One region of the Pseudoalteromonas sp. MQS005 genome, then DNA from elsewhere that is predicted to be linked to it. Evidence: predicted binding sites of a transcription regulator. Region 1 holds the regulator's gene; the other holds the start of a gene.
The links. Region 1 encodes MetJ, which represses methionine synthesis genes. Its sites were predicted from a motif close to TAGACGTCTAGACGTCTA; they were not measured.
Positions count from the first base shown of each region.

Region 1 (7,304 bases):
CCGCTGAGACGGTTAAAGACCTCGCGCTCGCATACAGCCCCGGTGTCGCAGAACCTGTTCGTGAAATTGCCGCTGATCCAGCAAATGCCTACAAATATACTGGTAAAGGAAATATGGTTGCGGTTATTACTAACGGCACCGCAATTTTAGGCTTAGGTAATTTAGGCCCTCTGGCCTCAAAACCAGTAATGGAAGGCAAAGCATTATTATTTAAACGTTTTGCAGGCCTAGATTCAATTGATATAGAAGTTAAGCATCGAACAACCGAAGACTTTATCAACACGGTTGCGAATATTGCAGACACGTTTGGTGGTATTAATTTAGAAGATATTAAAGCGCCAGAGTGTTTTGAAATAGAAAAAGCGCTAATAGAGCGTTGTAGCATTCCTGTTTTTCATGATGATCAGCATGGTACTGCGATTGTAACGGCTGCGGGTATGCTAAACGCGCTGGAAGTACAGGGCAAAGCAATTGAAGATGCGATTATTGTATGTTTAGGTGCCGGCGCTGCAGCTGTTGCCTGTATGGAGCTTTTAATTAAGTGTGGCGCGTTGCGTGAACATATTTATATGTTAGATCGCAAAGGGGTTATTCACACGCGTCGTGATGACTTAAATGAATATAAGCAATTATTTGCAAACAATACCGATAAGCGCACTTTACAAGATGTAATTGAAGATGCCGATGTATTTGTGGGTGTATCGGGCCCTAATTTATTAGCCCCTGAAGATTTAAAATTAATGGCTGACCGCCCAGTTGTATTTGCTTGTTCAAATCCCGATCCTGAAATCGATCCGCAACTAGCACACGCGGCACGTAACGATTTAATTATGGCTACAGGTCGTTCTGATTACCCTAACCAAGTTAATAACGTATTGTGTTTTCCGTTTATTTTCCGTGGTGCGTTAGATGTACGTGCCAGTGTAATAAATGATGAGATGAAAATTGCTGCCGTAGAAGCGATTCGCAGTATTGCTAAAGAGCCCGTACCGGCTGAAGTGCTGACTGCCGCAGGTATCGATAAATTAGAGTTTGGTGCTAAATATATTATACCAAAACCAATGGATCCACGTTTGTTACCACGTATAGCTAAAGCGGTTGCGCAGGCGGCGGTTGATTCAGGTGTGGCACAAATTGATATGCCAGAAAACTACATGGCGTAATTGTTAAGTGTAAATTAGCGCAAAAAAAAACCTCAGCATTTGCTGAGGTTTTTTTGTATAAAGACCCTTCTAGTCTTCATTTAAAATAGGCACTTCTAGTCCCATTTCTTGCATTATTTTCTTCACTTCTTCAGGTACTTTTTCTGCGTTATCTTTACGCAAATCATCATCATTAGGCAGCGGTTGCCCGGTAAACGCATGCAAAAACGCTTCGCATAAAAGCTCGCTATTTGTTGCATGACGTAAGTTGTTTATTTGACGACGAGTACGTTCATCAGTTAATACTTTTAATACATTTAGCGGGATCGAAACGGTGATCTTCTTTACTTGTTCGGATTTTTTCCCGTGTTCTGCGTATGGGTGAATATATTCACCATTCCATTTAGCCATAAGATGTATCGTTGCCTCAGATTATAAATTGCTCACACAGCATCAAAGCGTGTAAATATGCGTGAAATTCTATCGGTTTAAAAAAGATAGTCAAATACTAGTTATTTAGCTATCTAGACATTTAAATGTTTTGACATCTTAAATTGCATGCGCTACCTTTTAGACGTCTAAACATCCAAATTAGTAAAGGTAGCGAAAATGAGTGAAAAAAATAAGGCAACAATTGCTGTTCGTAGTGGAATAGAAGCCGACAAACAGCATGGTGCGGTTGTTCCACCGCTTTATTTATCAACAACTTACTCATTTGCTGACTTTGATACAAAGCGTCAATATGATTATGGCCGCAGTGGTAACCCTAATCGTGACATTTTGGCTGAGGCGCTCACGGAGCTTGAAGGTGGCGCTAAAGGCATTATTACCGCAACAGGCATGGCAGCCGTTCACCTAACAACACAATTACTTAATAGTGACGATACGTTAGTGATCCCTCATGACTGTTATGGGGGCAGCTATCGCTTATTTACTTCGCTAGAAAAGCGCGGCTTATTAAAACTAGAAGTGGTCGATTTTACCAAAAGCGACAGTTTGGCACGCATTCTTGCTATTAAACCTAAGCTGATTTGGATTGAAACACCTAGCAATCCTATTTTACGCTTAACAGATATTAAAGCGGTAACTGATACAGCTAAACAGTGTGGTGCACTGGTTGCCGCCGACAACACATTTTTATCGCCAGCATTACAAAACCCGATTAAGTTTGGCGCTGATATTGTGGTGCACTCAACCACAAAATATATCAATGGCCATTCAGACGTTGTTGGTGGCGCGGTTATCGCAGCGACTGCTGAGTTAGGTGAAGAGTTAGCGTGGTGGGCAAATAACATTGGCATCACCGGCGCGCCATTTGATAGCTATTTAACGCTCAGAGGCTTACGTACTTTAAACGTGCGTTTAAGGCAACACCAAGAAAATGCACTCGCCATTGCACAGTATTTAGAACGCTCCCAGTTTGTTGCCCAAGTTTACTACCCAGGTCTTGAATCACACCCTCAACATGCGCTAGCTAAGGCGCAGCAGCTTGGCTTTGGTGCTATGGTTAGCTTTGATATAAAAGGCGATATAAACGATGCTGCAGCGTTTTTAACGCGCTTAAATGAATTTAGCTTAGCGGAATCATTAGGTGGCGTAGAAAGTTTGATTTGTCACCCTGCGACTATGACCCACGCAGGCATGGACGCAACCGCGCGTGCAGAAGCCGGAGTAGGCGACACGCTTATTCGTATCTCGGTGGGTATTGAAGATGTAAATGATTTACTCGCTGACTTAGACAGGGTATTTAATTTGGTGCGCCCAGGGCAAGCCGATACCGGCCTATCGGCAAAAAGTGGTGCTAGTGAGTCATTTGGTTCAGCAAAGTTAAACGCGGCGCATCCGGCGTTATGGTAGTGCATACCAACCTTCAAAATACAAAACATAAATGCGAGTCGGTATTAATATGGTAAATCAGGTTCATAAATTTGGTGGTTCGAGTTTAAGCTCAGCGGATCGCTTTAAAAGTGTCGCAAATATTATTTTAACTCACGCTCATGCAGGGGATTGTGTGGTGGTATCGGCTGCCGGTAAAACCACCGATACCTTAGTTAAATTGTGGCAAAGCTATCAACAGCAAGACACTCAAGCTATTGCTGATATTGTATTGCTATTGAGTAATCATCAAATAGCCCTGATTGAGCAATTATTAATAGCTAACGCTAAGCACCATGCGCTTGATTTACTTGAAACTGAGCTCAGTACTATTACCAAGCAGGCTAAGCAAGGGACATTAGCTGAAGCTGCGTTATTAGCTCATGGTGAATTGTGGTCTGCAAGGTTATTAAGCGCTTACTTAGAGCAGCTTAATGTTAGCGCTTGCGCCCACGACGCTAGGCAGTTATTTACGTTAGATGGCGGGCAGCTGCAGCATGCTAATAATCAGCAGCAGTGCTTAAAAGCCATACAGACGAGTAAAATTAATGTAGTTACTGGGTTTATTGCGGCTAATTTACATGGTGAAACAGTGACCTTAGGGCGAAATGGCAGTGATTACAGTGCTACTTTATTAGCGCGGTATTGCAATGCTAAAAAAGTCTCTATTTGGACTGACACTCAAGGTGTTTTTAGTACTGATCCGCGTAAGGTTGCTAATGCGGTTAAGTATGCGCGAGTGTGCCGTGATCAAGCTAATTTATTAGCGAGGTTAGGTAATCCAGTATTACACGCTAAAACATTATCGCCATTAAAAGATACCGATATAGAATTAGTTGTTCTCAGTAGTTACGATCCTCAAGGCAGTCATACCGAAATAGTTAAACTAGGAATGAGTAAACAAAAACGCTTTTTAACCACAGTAAATAATGTGGATTTACTCATTGTTGATGATCTGAGTGAAGGCGAAGTAGCACATGTTAGCCAACTTATTCAGCATAGTTTGCATCACTTTGAACACGAAGGCGAAATCTACTTACTAGTCCCTGCGTCAGCGACACATCAGGTGGCTAATTATTTTGCTGGCCGCGCCAATATTAGTGAGTCAAACTTAAATGGGGTGGCGATTATTGCACCTGATCAAGAGGTAGCGCCGCTTGGTAAGCAAAGTGAAGCCTTATTACAAACACAATCTATCCAGCCTCGGTTTACCCATTACGGTGAGGGGTATACGTTACTATTAACCGATCAAGTACTTGAAAGTGATGTGCTGAGCTTGTTGCATGACAAGCTCATTAATAAAGCACAAGAAATAGCTTTAATTATTGCAGGACTTGGTAATGTAGGTGCTGAGTTTATGCGCCAATTACCTGCTCAACTAGCACGCTTATCAACTGATTTTAACGTCAAGTTAGTAGCGCTTTTACGCTCAGAGCAGATGCTGGTGAATGCTAATGGATTAGACTGTGAAAGCTGGCAACTTCAATGGGAAAACCATGCAAGCTCCTATAAACAAGCCGATTTATTGTCATACATAGATACTCTTGAGTATGAACATAAAATAGTGATCGACATTACCGCCAGTGAACATTTTAGTCAGCTTTATAGTAAGTTAGTTGAATTAAACTGCCATCTAATTAGTGCTAATAAATACGCGGGAACCGCATCGCTTTCGTGGTATCAAACACTACGTGAAAGCCTTGCTCAACGTGGCTTACATTGGCGTTATAATGCAAGTGTAGGGGCCGGACTACCGATTAATTTTGCCTTGGCTGATTTACAAAATAGTGGCGATAAAATAACGCGAATAGAAGGCGTGTTTTCAGGCACGCTGTCATGGTTATGCAGTATGTATGATGGCAGTAAAGCGTTTTCAGATTTAGTCCTTGAAGCACAAGCTTTGGGGTTCACAGAGCCGGATCCTCGAGAAGACTTATCTGGGCGAGATATGCAACGTAAGCTGCTTATTTTGGCACGTGAATTAGGTATTGAATTGGAACTTGATGACATTTCTTTATCCGCATTGATGCCCGATGAGTTAAGTGCAGGCAGCTGGAATGACTTTATTGATAATAAGGCTCGTTTAGATGCGTTTATTGAGCAGCATGCGCAAGCGGCTCAGCAACAAAATGCTGCACTGTGCTACACCGGGTTATTAGAGTTTGAAAACAACACGCTAAACGCTAAGGTAGGGATTGCCTATGTGCCAAAAAGCGAAGCGGTTGCGAATTTGACCCCTGGCGATAATATTTTTGTGATTAATACCCAGTGGTATAACCAAAACGCATTAGTGATACAAGGCCCCGGTGCGGGTAAAGAAGTGACTGCTGCTGGCGTTCACTCTGACTTATACTGGTTGGTACAAAATATTAGTTAGACCATCAAAAAGGCCGCTAATTTGCGGCCTTTTTACTGTTCGCTATATTTAAAATAGCTCTTCTTCAGTTTTAGTGTTTTCTTCAAATATATCATTTGGTTGTGATAACACATACTTGGTAGGAGCGGTGCCTTTTTCAAAGTATTCAAAACGGCTGGTGTAATCGTTTTTATGACTTAATAATCCGGTTTCTAAATCAATACGAATAGAAACTAAGCCTTCAGGTGGTTCGATGGGCGCAGCAGGTTTACCATCCAGTGCGGCGCGCATAAAATCAACCCATGCAGGCTGAGCTGTTTTTGCGCCTGACTCAGCACCTGATATTTGACCACTTCCTAAGTTGTTATTGTAGGTTGAGCGTCCCAGTGTATTACCTGGGTTATCAAAGCCAACCCAAACTGATGTCATCACATCGCGGTTAAAGCCACTAAACCAAGTATCTACAGAATCATTAGTCGTGCCTGTTTTACCAGAAAGGTCGCGACGTTTTAGCGCTTGTGCACGCCAGCCTGTTCCACTCCAACCAGTTTTATGTGACCAGCTACCACCGCCCCAAATAGCACTATTCATTGCGCTGGCAATTAAAAATGCATTTTGTTTAGAGATGATCTGCGGCGCGCAATTTGGTGCTACTTGCTCACCTAACATTAGCGAGCTAGGTGTTGTCGTTTCATCATCACAAATAATGGTGGGATTGGTTTTAAATAACGTATTACCCATTGCATCTTGGATTTGTGAAATAAAGTACGGCTCAATTAGGTGACCGCCATTAGCAAAAGCACTCATCCCACGAGCTAATTCAAGCGGCGTAATGGATGCACTGCCTAATGCCAGTGACTCACTACGATTTATATCTTTATCGTCAAAACCAAATTTTAATAAATGATCGGCTGTTCTTTGCAGTCCAACGCCCCTTAATAAGCGTACGGAAATTACATTCTTAGATTGGGCTAAAGCACGACGAATGCGAATTGGGCCATTATAAATAGCTGGGCTGTTTTTTGGTCGCCATGCAACGCCTTGGCTCTTATCCCATTGATTTATAGGAGCATCATTTAAAATTGACGCTAGTGTGTAGCCTTTTTCAAGCGCAGCTGAATATATAAACGGCTTAATATTTGAGCCTACTTGGCGTTTAGCTTGTACAGCTCGGTTATATTGGCTTTGTTCAAAACTATATCCACCAACAATGGCTTTTATGCGCCCGTCTTGTGGGTCTAAAGAAACAATGGCGCTCGCCGCTTCAGGTATTTGACTTAAAATATAGCTATTATCGTCATTTTTGCGCAGCCATATTTGCATGCCTGGCGTTAATATATCGCTTGCTGTTTCAGGCGCAAAGCTTTGGCGATAGCGTGTAATAAACTTACGTGCCCATTTTAGGTTATCCCAAGTAAGGGTTGTGCGCTCGCCGCTTTTAAGTATAACTTCAGCGCTTTTATCGCTCACGCTTAACACCGCAGCCGTTTTTAAAGGGCCAAATTCATTAACAGTTTTTAAAGTGTTTAATAATTTCGACTGCGTTAATGGCGGCTCTGTTTGCGAGTCCCACAATATGGCTTCAGGGCCTCTAAAACCATGGCGCATATCGTAGGCATGTAGGTTATAAACTAGAGCTGTTTGTGCTGCTTTTTGAACATCTGATTCAACAGAGGTGTACACTTTAAACCCTGAGTTATAGGCTTTATCTATACCGTAGCGTGACACCATTTCTGCTCGTACCATTTCTGAAATGTACGGCGCATATAAGTCAATTTCAGCTCCATGAAAATATGCGGTAATTGGTTGGTTAGTGGCTTCATTATACTGCGCTCTTGAAATATACTTCTCTTCAAGCATTCTTCCTAACACCACATTTCTTCTTGCTTTAGCACGTTCTGGATTACGAATAGGATTAAGTGCCGAAGGGG
Region 1 covers NZ_LYRQ01000090.1:324-7,627, forward strand. Annotated here, with positions in the region: gene A9479_RS18960 (malic enzyme-like NAD(P)-binding protein) at 1-1,163, shown strand, start outside; gene metJ (met regulon transcriptional regulator MetJ) at 1,233-1,553, opposite strand; gene metB (cystathionine gamma-synthase) at 1,752-2,999, shown strand; gene metL (bifunctional aspartate kinase/homoserine dehydrogenase II) at 3,049-5,394, shown strand; gene A9479_RS18980 (penicillin-binding protein 1A) at 5,443-7,304, opposite strand, start outside.

Region 2 (7,841 bases), on a different contig from region 1:
AAACATTTTACCGGCACCAAATAAATCCCCAACCACGTTCATGCCATCCATAAGTGGCCCTTCAATGACGTGAATAGGTTTATCGGCGCTAGCACGGCACTCTTCTGTGTCTTCATCTATAAAGGTGGTAATGCCTTTTACAAGGGCATGCTCTAGGCGTTTTTCAACCGGCCAAGTGCGCCATTCTAAATCTTCTACCCGCTCAGCTTGTGCCATGCCTGAATATTTAGGCGCAAGTTCAACAAGGCGCTCGCCCGCGCCGGGGTCGGTGTTAAGAATTACATCTTCTACAGCTTTACGAAGTTCTTCAGGGATGTCGTCGTAAACCGCAAGTTGCCCTGCGTTTACTATGCCCATATCCATACCCGCTTTTATAGCATGGTATAAAAACACCGAGTGAATCGCTTCACGTACTGGGTTATTACCTCTAAACGAGAACGATACGTTTGATACCCCACCCGACACTTTACAGTGCGGTAAGTTTTGCTTAATACGGCGGGTGCCTTCAATAAATTCTACGGCGTAGTTGTCGTGCTCTTCTATGCCGGTGGCAACGGCAAATATGTTGGGGTCGAATATAATATCTTCTGGCGGGAAGCCAATTTCATCAACCAAAATACGGTAGCTGCGCTCACAAATTTCAAACTTACGGTCTGCAGTATCGGCTTGGCCGTCGGTATCAAATGCCATCACAACAGCGGCGGCGCCAAAGCGTTTTATAATTTTAGCTTGGCGAATAAACGGCTCTTCACCCTCTTTAAGGGATATTGAGTTAACAATAGCCTTGCCTTGAATACACTTTAAGCCGGCTTCTATTACTTCCCATTTAGAGGAGTCGACCATAATAGGTACTTTAGAAATATCAGGCTCTGAGGCAATTAAGTTTAAAAACTTCACCATGGCCGCTTTTGAGTCCAGCATGGCTTCGTCCATGTTGATATCAATAACTTGGGCGCCATTTTCTACTTGTTCGCGAGCTACATTAAGGGCTGTTTCGTAGTCTTCTTCCATGATCAAACGTTTAAACATGGCCGAGCCAGTTACGTTAGTACGCTCGCCGACATTGGTAAATACTGCAATATGTTGGGTCATTGGCGGCTCCTTAATTTAAGTTACAGGCTTCTAGGCCTGATAAACGCATACGCACTTCAAGCTCAGGTAATTTTCGTGGTGCTGTGCCTTCAAGCCCTTTGGCAAAGGCACGAATGTGCGCAGGCGTAGTGCCACAGCAACCGCCAACAATATTAATAAAGCCCGATTTACCCCAATCTATGATCTCTTTTGCCATATCGTCTGCTTCTAAGTCATATTCACCAAACTCATTGGGTAAGCCGGCGTTAGGGTGAACAGAGACAAAGGTTTCGCACACGCGCGATAGCTCTTCAACGTATTGGCGCAGTAAATCTGGCCCAAGGGCGCAATTTAAGCCAATTGAAAGCGGCTTAATATGGCGAATAGAGTTATAAAATGCTTCGGTGGTTTGCCCTGAAAGCGTACGGCCTGAGGCATCGGTAATAGTACCTGAAATCATCACTGGCAATGTGCGCCCTGCTTGTTCAAACGCTTCTTCTACCGCGAACGATGCCGCTTTTGCATTAAGCGTGTCGAATATGGTTTCGATTAAAATTATATCTACACCGCCCTCCATAAGCGCAAGGGTTGACTCAACATACGCAGTCACTAACTTATCAAAGGTGATATTACGATAGCCGGGGTCGTTTACATCCGGCGATAACGAACAGGTTTTAGATGTTGGCCCTAAAACACCTGCTACATAGCGCGGTTTTTCTGGGGTTTTAGCGCTAAATTCATCACATACAGCGCGAGCTAACTTAGCCGACTCTAAATTGACTTCACGGCTTATATTCGCCATGTCGTAATCTTCCATCGAAATGGTGGTCGAGTTAAAGGTGTTAGTTTCGATAATATCGGCACCAGCGGCTAAAAAGCTACGGTGTATTTGAGTTATTATTTCTGGCTTGGTTAGGCTTAATAAATCGTTGTTGCCTTTAATAAGCACATGCCAATCTTTAAAACGTTCACCACGGTAGTCTTGCTCTTCAAACTTATGCGCTTGGATCATGGTTCCCATTGCACCATCTAAAATTAAAATGCGCTGTTTGAGCGCAGCGCTCAGCTGTTCATGCTTATTGTTTTGAGAATTATTCGGCATAGTTGTTAGTCCTTACGTCTTGGCTAACTAAGTTAATATCATAGGGTGTGGTTTGGTAAACGTAATAATTTAACCAGTTTGAAAACAGTAAAAACGCGTGACTTTGCCATGTTTTAGACGGTTGCTTGCTGGCATCGTCATCAGGAAAATAGTTTTCGGGCTTTGGCGCATCGGGACTTTTTTGTAAATCGCGCTCATATTCGGCTTTTAAACTGTCGGCATCGTATTCTGGGTGGCCGGTAATAAACACTTGGCTGCCCGATTTATTTTTAAGTAAATACGCCCCGACTCGTTCAGAGCCCGCTAATACCACCAGCTCTTCACAAGCGTTTATTTTATTTATATCTATGTGGCCATAGCGTGAGTGCGGCACTAAAAAGGTATCGTCAAAGCCGCGGGTAAGTGCACCATGGGCAAAGTAGCATTGATGGGTAAACACCCCACACAGTTTATTGTCTTTTAAATCGCGCTTTAAATTATAACGGTGATATAAAGCCGCGTGGGCAGCCCAGCACGAAAACAAGGTAGAGGTTACATGCTGCTCGGCCCAATCAATAATCACTTTGAATTCTTCCCAATACGCCACTTCTTCATACTCTAAATGTGCCAAAGGCGCACCGGTAATTAATAGTGCATCGTAATTATTGTTTTTCACTTCTGAAAAGTAACGATAAAAGGTATCTAAGTGTTGCTCTGAGTTACTACTGCTACGATGCGTGTCAAGGCGCAGTAGCTCTACATTTACTTGCAGCGGAGAGTTAGCCAACAAGCGAATAAACTGTACTTCGGTTTCTACTTTATTAGGCATAAGATTAAGAATAGCCAAACGCATAGGGCGTATTTCTTGGGTTTTTGCACGCGTTTTTGGCATTACAAACACGTTTTCATGACGTAAACGTGCAATAGCTGGCAATTCATCTTCTACTGTAATTGGCATTCTTAAAGCTCCTGCTCATAAAAACCGAGAGTTAATACGCTCTCATTATGAACAGAATGCCAAAAATATCAACCTCTAGATGTATAGATGTCTAAATGAAATTTATTCACGCGGTTTGTACAAATTGAATATGTACTTTAAAACAGCCCCATTCGTTGACTGTTTCACCTGTGAGCCACTACAATACAGCATTGAAATTTTTATTATTATTGAAGGCTTCTTCCATGGTTTTACCTGATAAGTTTATATTCTCGATGAGTCGAGTATCTAAGGTTGTGCCACCAAAACGCACTATCTTAAAAGATATTTCGTTGCATTTTTTCCCAGGCGCAAAAATTGGTGTGCTAGGTCTAAATGGTTCTGGTAAATCATCATTACTACGCATTATGGCAGGTGTTGATGAAGATTTTGAAGGTGAAGCTCGCCCTCAACCAGGCACTAAAATTGGTTACTTGCCGCAAGAGCCTGTTTTGGACGAAAGCAAAACAGTTCGTGAAATTGTTGAAGAAGCTGTAGGTGAAGTAAAACATGCCCTTAACCGCCTTGACGAAGTGTATAACGAATACGCAATGGAAGGCGCTGACTTTGACGCACTGGCTAAAGAACAAGGTGAATTAGAAGCGGTTATTCAAGCGCACGATGGTCATAATATCGATAACGTATTAGAGCGTGCAGCCGATGCTCTGCGTTTACCTGAGTGGGATGCTAAAATTGAGCACCTATCGGGTGGTGAACGCCGCCGTGTTGCTATTTGTCGTTTATTACTCGAAAAACCAGATATGCTTATTCTCGATGAGCCAACTAACCACTTAGATGCTGAGTCGGTTGCCTGGTTAGAGCGCTTCTTACATGACTACGAAGGCACCGTTGTGGCAGTAACGCATGACCGTTACTTCCTTGATAATGTTGCTGGCTGGATTTTAGAGCTTGACCGTGGTGAAGGTATTCCGTGGGAAGGTAACTACTCGTCTTGGCTTGAGCAAAAAGATGCCCGCTTACAGCAAGAGCAAAAATCTGAAAAAGCACGTCAAAAATCAATTGCACAAGAACTTGAGTGGGTGCGTTCAAACCCTAAAGGTCGTCAAGCTAAGTCAAAAGCACGTATGGCACAGTTTAGCGAGCTACAACAGTCTGATTACCAAAAACGTAACGAAACCAACGAATTGTTTATTCCACCTGGCCCACGTTTAGGTGACCAAGTATTAGAAGTAAACAACTTACGTAAAAGCTTTGGCGACCGTGTTTTAATTGATGATTTAAGCTTTAGCATGCCTAAAGGCGCTATTGTGGGTATTATTGGTGCCAATGGTGCAGGTAAATCAACGCTATTCAAAATGCTAAGCGGTGAAGAGCAGCCAGATAGCGGTAATATCAGCATTGGTGAAACAGTAGAACTGGCAACTGTTGATCAGTTCCGTGGCAACATGGACGAAAGCAAAACGGTATTCCAAGAAATCTCTGATGGCCAAGATGTACTAAAAATTGGTAACTTTGAGTTCCCAAGCCGTGCTTATGTTAGCCGTTTTAACTTTAAAGGTAACGATCAACAAAAGTTTGTTAAAGACCTTTCAGGTGGTGAGCGCAACCGTTTACACCTAGCTAAGCTGTTAAAAGCAGGCGGCAACGTAGTACTACTGGATGAGCCAACCAATGACTTGGACGTTGAAACATTACGTGCCCTTGAGAATGCTATTTTAGAATTCCCTGGTTGTGTCATGTGTATCTCGCATGACCGTTGGTTCCTTGACCGTATTGCTACACACATTTTAGATTACCGTGACGAAGGCCAAATTAACTTCTTTGATGGTAACTACACTGAGTACGAAGAGTGGCTTAAAAAGACCCTTGGCGCAGAAGCTGCACAGCCTAAGCGTATTAAGTACAAAAAAATTGGCTAACAGCCAGAGTGAATAAGTTAAAAGCCCTGCATTTTATGCGGGGCTTTTTTATGCGAGCTATTTTTATCTTTGAGCAAATTGGCGTGTTGAGCATTACCAGCTATGCTTATTATAAATAACAACTTTATAAGATTATTATGCAAAACCGTCGGCAATTTTCTCGTATTATGTTCTCTACAGCAGCGCAATTGGAAACGGCTAGCTCCCAGTATGCATGTACCCTATTAGATATTTCTTTACATGGTGCACTGATCACTAAAAGCGATGCCTTTACAGGCAACAAAAATGACGAAGCAATATTACGTTTTACCTTGCCACAAAGCGATATTGAAATAAAAATGCCGGTGGTTATTCGTCACATAGAAGAAAACCATATTGGTCTTAAATGTCATAACATTGATATAGACAGCATTACGCATTTAAAGCGCTTGGTTGAACTAAACCTTGCTGATGAAACATTATTACACCGTGAGCTTGAAACGCTTATTTACCAAACATAAATAGACGCACTGCGTGAAGTTGATTACCATAACCAAAAATAATTAAACGACGCAGATATGAGTTTAAATCCCAATCTACCTTTAGTTTATCATCCTAATTACTCGTTTAGTTTTGATCCCAAACACCGCTTTGTAATGAGTAAATTTGCGCAGCTATACCAGCATGTTAAAACCCTTGGGCTTGCTGGCAGCAATATCATAGAGCCACCACATGGTCGTGTTGAAGAGTTAGAAATAGTGCACTGTGAAAACTACATTCACGATTTATGGCATAATCGCCTAGATGAAAAAGCCATGCGCCGTATTGGCTTACCCTGGTCGCAAGCACTAATGAACCGCACATTTACCGCCCCATTAGGGACACTGCAAACTGCGCGTTTAGCGCTTAAAAGTGGTCTTGCGTGCCATTTAGCGGGCGGCACTCACCATGCCCACAGTGATTTTGGCTCGGGTTTTTGTATGGTGAACGATTTAGCTTTTACCGCACAGACGTTAATTCAAAACCGTGAAGTGACTAACGTACTGATTTTTGATTTAGATGTTCACCAAGGTGATGGCACGGCAGCCATTCTGGCTCATCAACCTTATGCGTTTACCTGTTCAATACACTGTGAGAAAAACTTCCCATTTAGAAAGTCCCCTAGCGATTTAGATATTGGTTTAGCTAATAATATGCAAGACGCTGAATACTTAGGTATTGTTGACGATACGCTGCAATTTTTATTACACGAGCTTAACCCAGATCTGGTTTTATATGATGCTGGCGTTGATATTTGGCAAGAGGATGGCTTAGGTAAACTGGATATTAGTTGGCAAGGAATAGAAAAGCGCGACCACTTAGTGCTTAAGCGTTGTCTTGCAAATAACACCCCGGTGGCCACTGTGATTGGCGGAGGTTATGACAGAGATCATCAGCGACTAGCAAAGCGCCATGGCATTGTTATTGAGCAAGCAGCCAGTTTTTAAATAAAAAATACATAAACTAAGCTACACTTTAAGCTTATAAGTAGATTGAGGTTATTATGCGGTTATTCACTTTTATATTGTTGTTTTTTAGTTTTATTGTGCCAATAAGCGCCCACGCAGACACTGAAGAGCCACCAGAACTTCCGCCATTAAACCCCAAGTATGAAGCAGAGCATGCCATGGTATTAGTTAATAAGGGTTCAAGTGTATACGCCATTAACATTCCAAGCTTTGAGCTTCCTTATGATATGCATGTTATGTACAAGGTAGATGTATCTGATATTCCATTTTTAGATTTAGTCCGTGACGCTGAGTTAGTTACAGTAAAACCCAAACCGTTTAATATTCAACGCTTAATGCGAGGCGAAGAAGTCGCGATTACCGCAGATGTGTATCTTGGAGATTTTAGACAAGGAGGTAGCTTAGTTTACAGTGATAAATTAATAGAGCTTAGCGAGCAGTTATTTACTCGTGAGCTAACTGATTTAAGCCCAGCCTCAAAATGGCAACAGTACGATATGGTTACGCTAAAAAATAACGAGCGTATTTATATTCACCAAATAACTCAGCCACCAAGCTATCATCATATAATGTTTGTTGATTTAAGTGGTGCCTGTTTACAAAAGTTTCGCACCTCAACTGAAGTGCCATCTGCTGGTGAGCTCAATTATAAATTTATAAATTGTGGCACATTGAAACCCATGTTTTATGATGCTGAAAGCTTAAGTAAATAAGCTTTATTTGAAAACGTGTTCAGCAATCAATTCAAGTCCAGTTTGCATCGCCAAAGTTGATTGCCCAGCAAATCCTAAACGTACATAACTATGTTGCTTAGGTATTAAGCTACGTTCTGAGTCTTTAAAGTAAAATTCAGGCTCAACCTGTATATACACACCTTTACTTTGCAGTACTTGCTTTAATTGGTCCACCGGTTCATTTAAATTAACCCACATAGCCATACCACCATCAGGTTTTTTATACTCAATTGGCAAACCTCGTGATTGCAATAACGTTAATGTTTTATCCATTGCTTGATAACGCTGTTTATAATGTTTGGTCATACGTTTTAAATGGCGCTCAAACGCACCTTCTTGCATAAAATGGGCAACAGCTAACTGCATAACTACATCATTTTTATGGTTCATTAACTGCTTCCATGCTAATAACTGTGCAATTACTTTAGGATCTGCGCAGATGTAACCTATTCTCGCAGCGGAAAACATAATTTTAGAAAACGTAGACAAATAAATAATAATTCCGGCAGGATCGTCAGCCGCCATAGGCTGTAAAGGCTGACAACGATAATGGAACTCGTGATCATAATCATCCTCTATAATCATTACCCCATACTCATAACATAACTGATA
Region 2 covers NZ_LYRQ01000026.1:32,138-39,978, reverse strand. Annotated here, with positions in the region: gene metH (methionine synthase) at 1-1,092, opposite strand, end outside; gene A9479_RS10655 (homocysteine S-methyltransferase family protein) at 1,103-2,173, opposite strand; gene metA (homoserine O-succinyltransferase) at 2,163-3,110, opposite strand; gene ettA (energy-dependent translational throttle protein EttA) at 3,335-5,008, shown strand; gene A9479_RS10640 (PilZ domain-containing protein) at 5,146-5,508, shown strand; gene A9479_RS10635 (histone deacetylase) at 5,566-6,474, shown strand; gene A9479_RS10630 (hypothetical protein) at 6,531-7,208, shown strand; gene A9479_RS10625 (PLP-dependent aminotransferase family protein) at 7,212-7,841, opposite strand, start outside.
Region 2: the regulator MetJ is predicted to act here: its motif matches at 3,187-3,204, upstream of metA (homoserine O-succinyltransferase).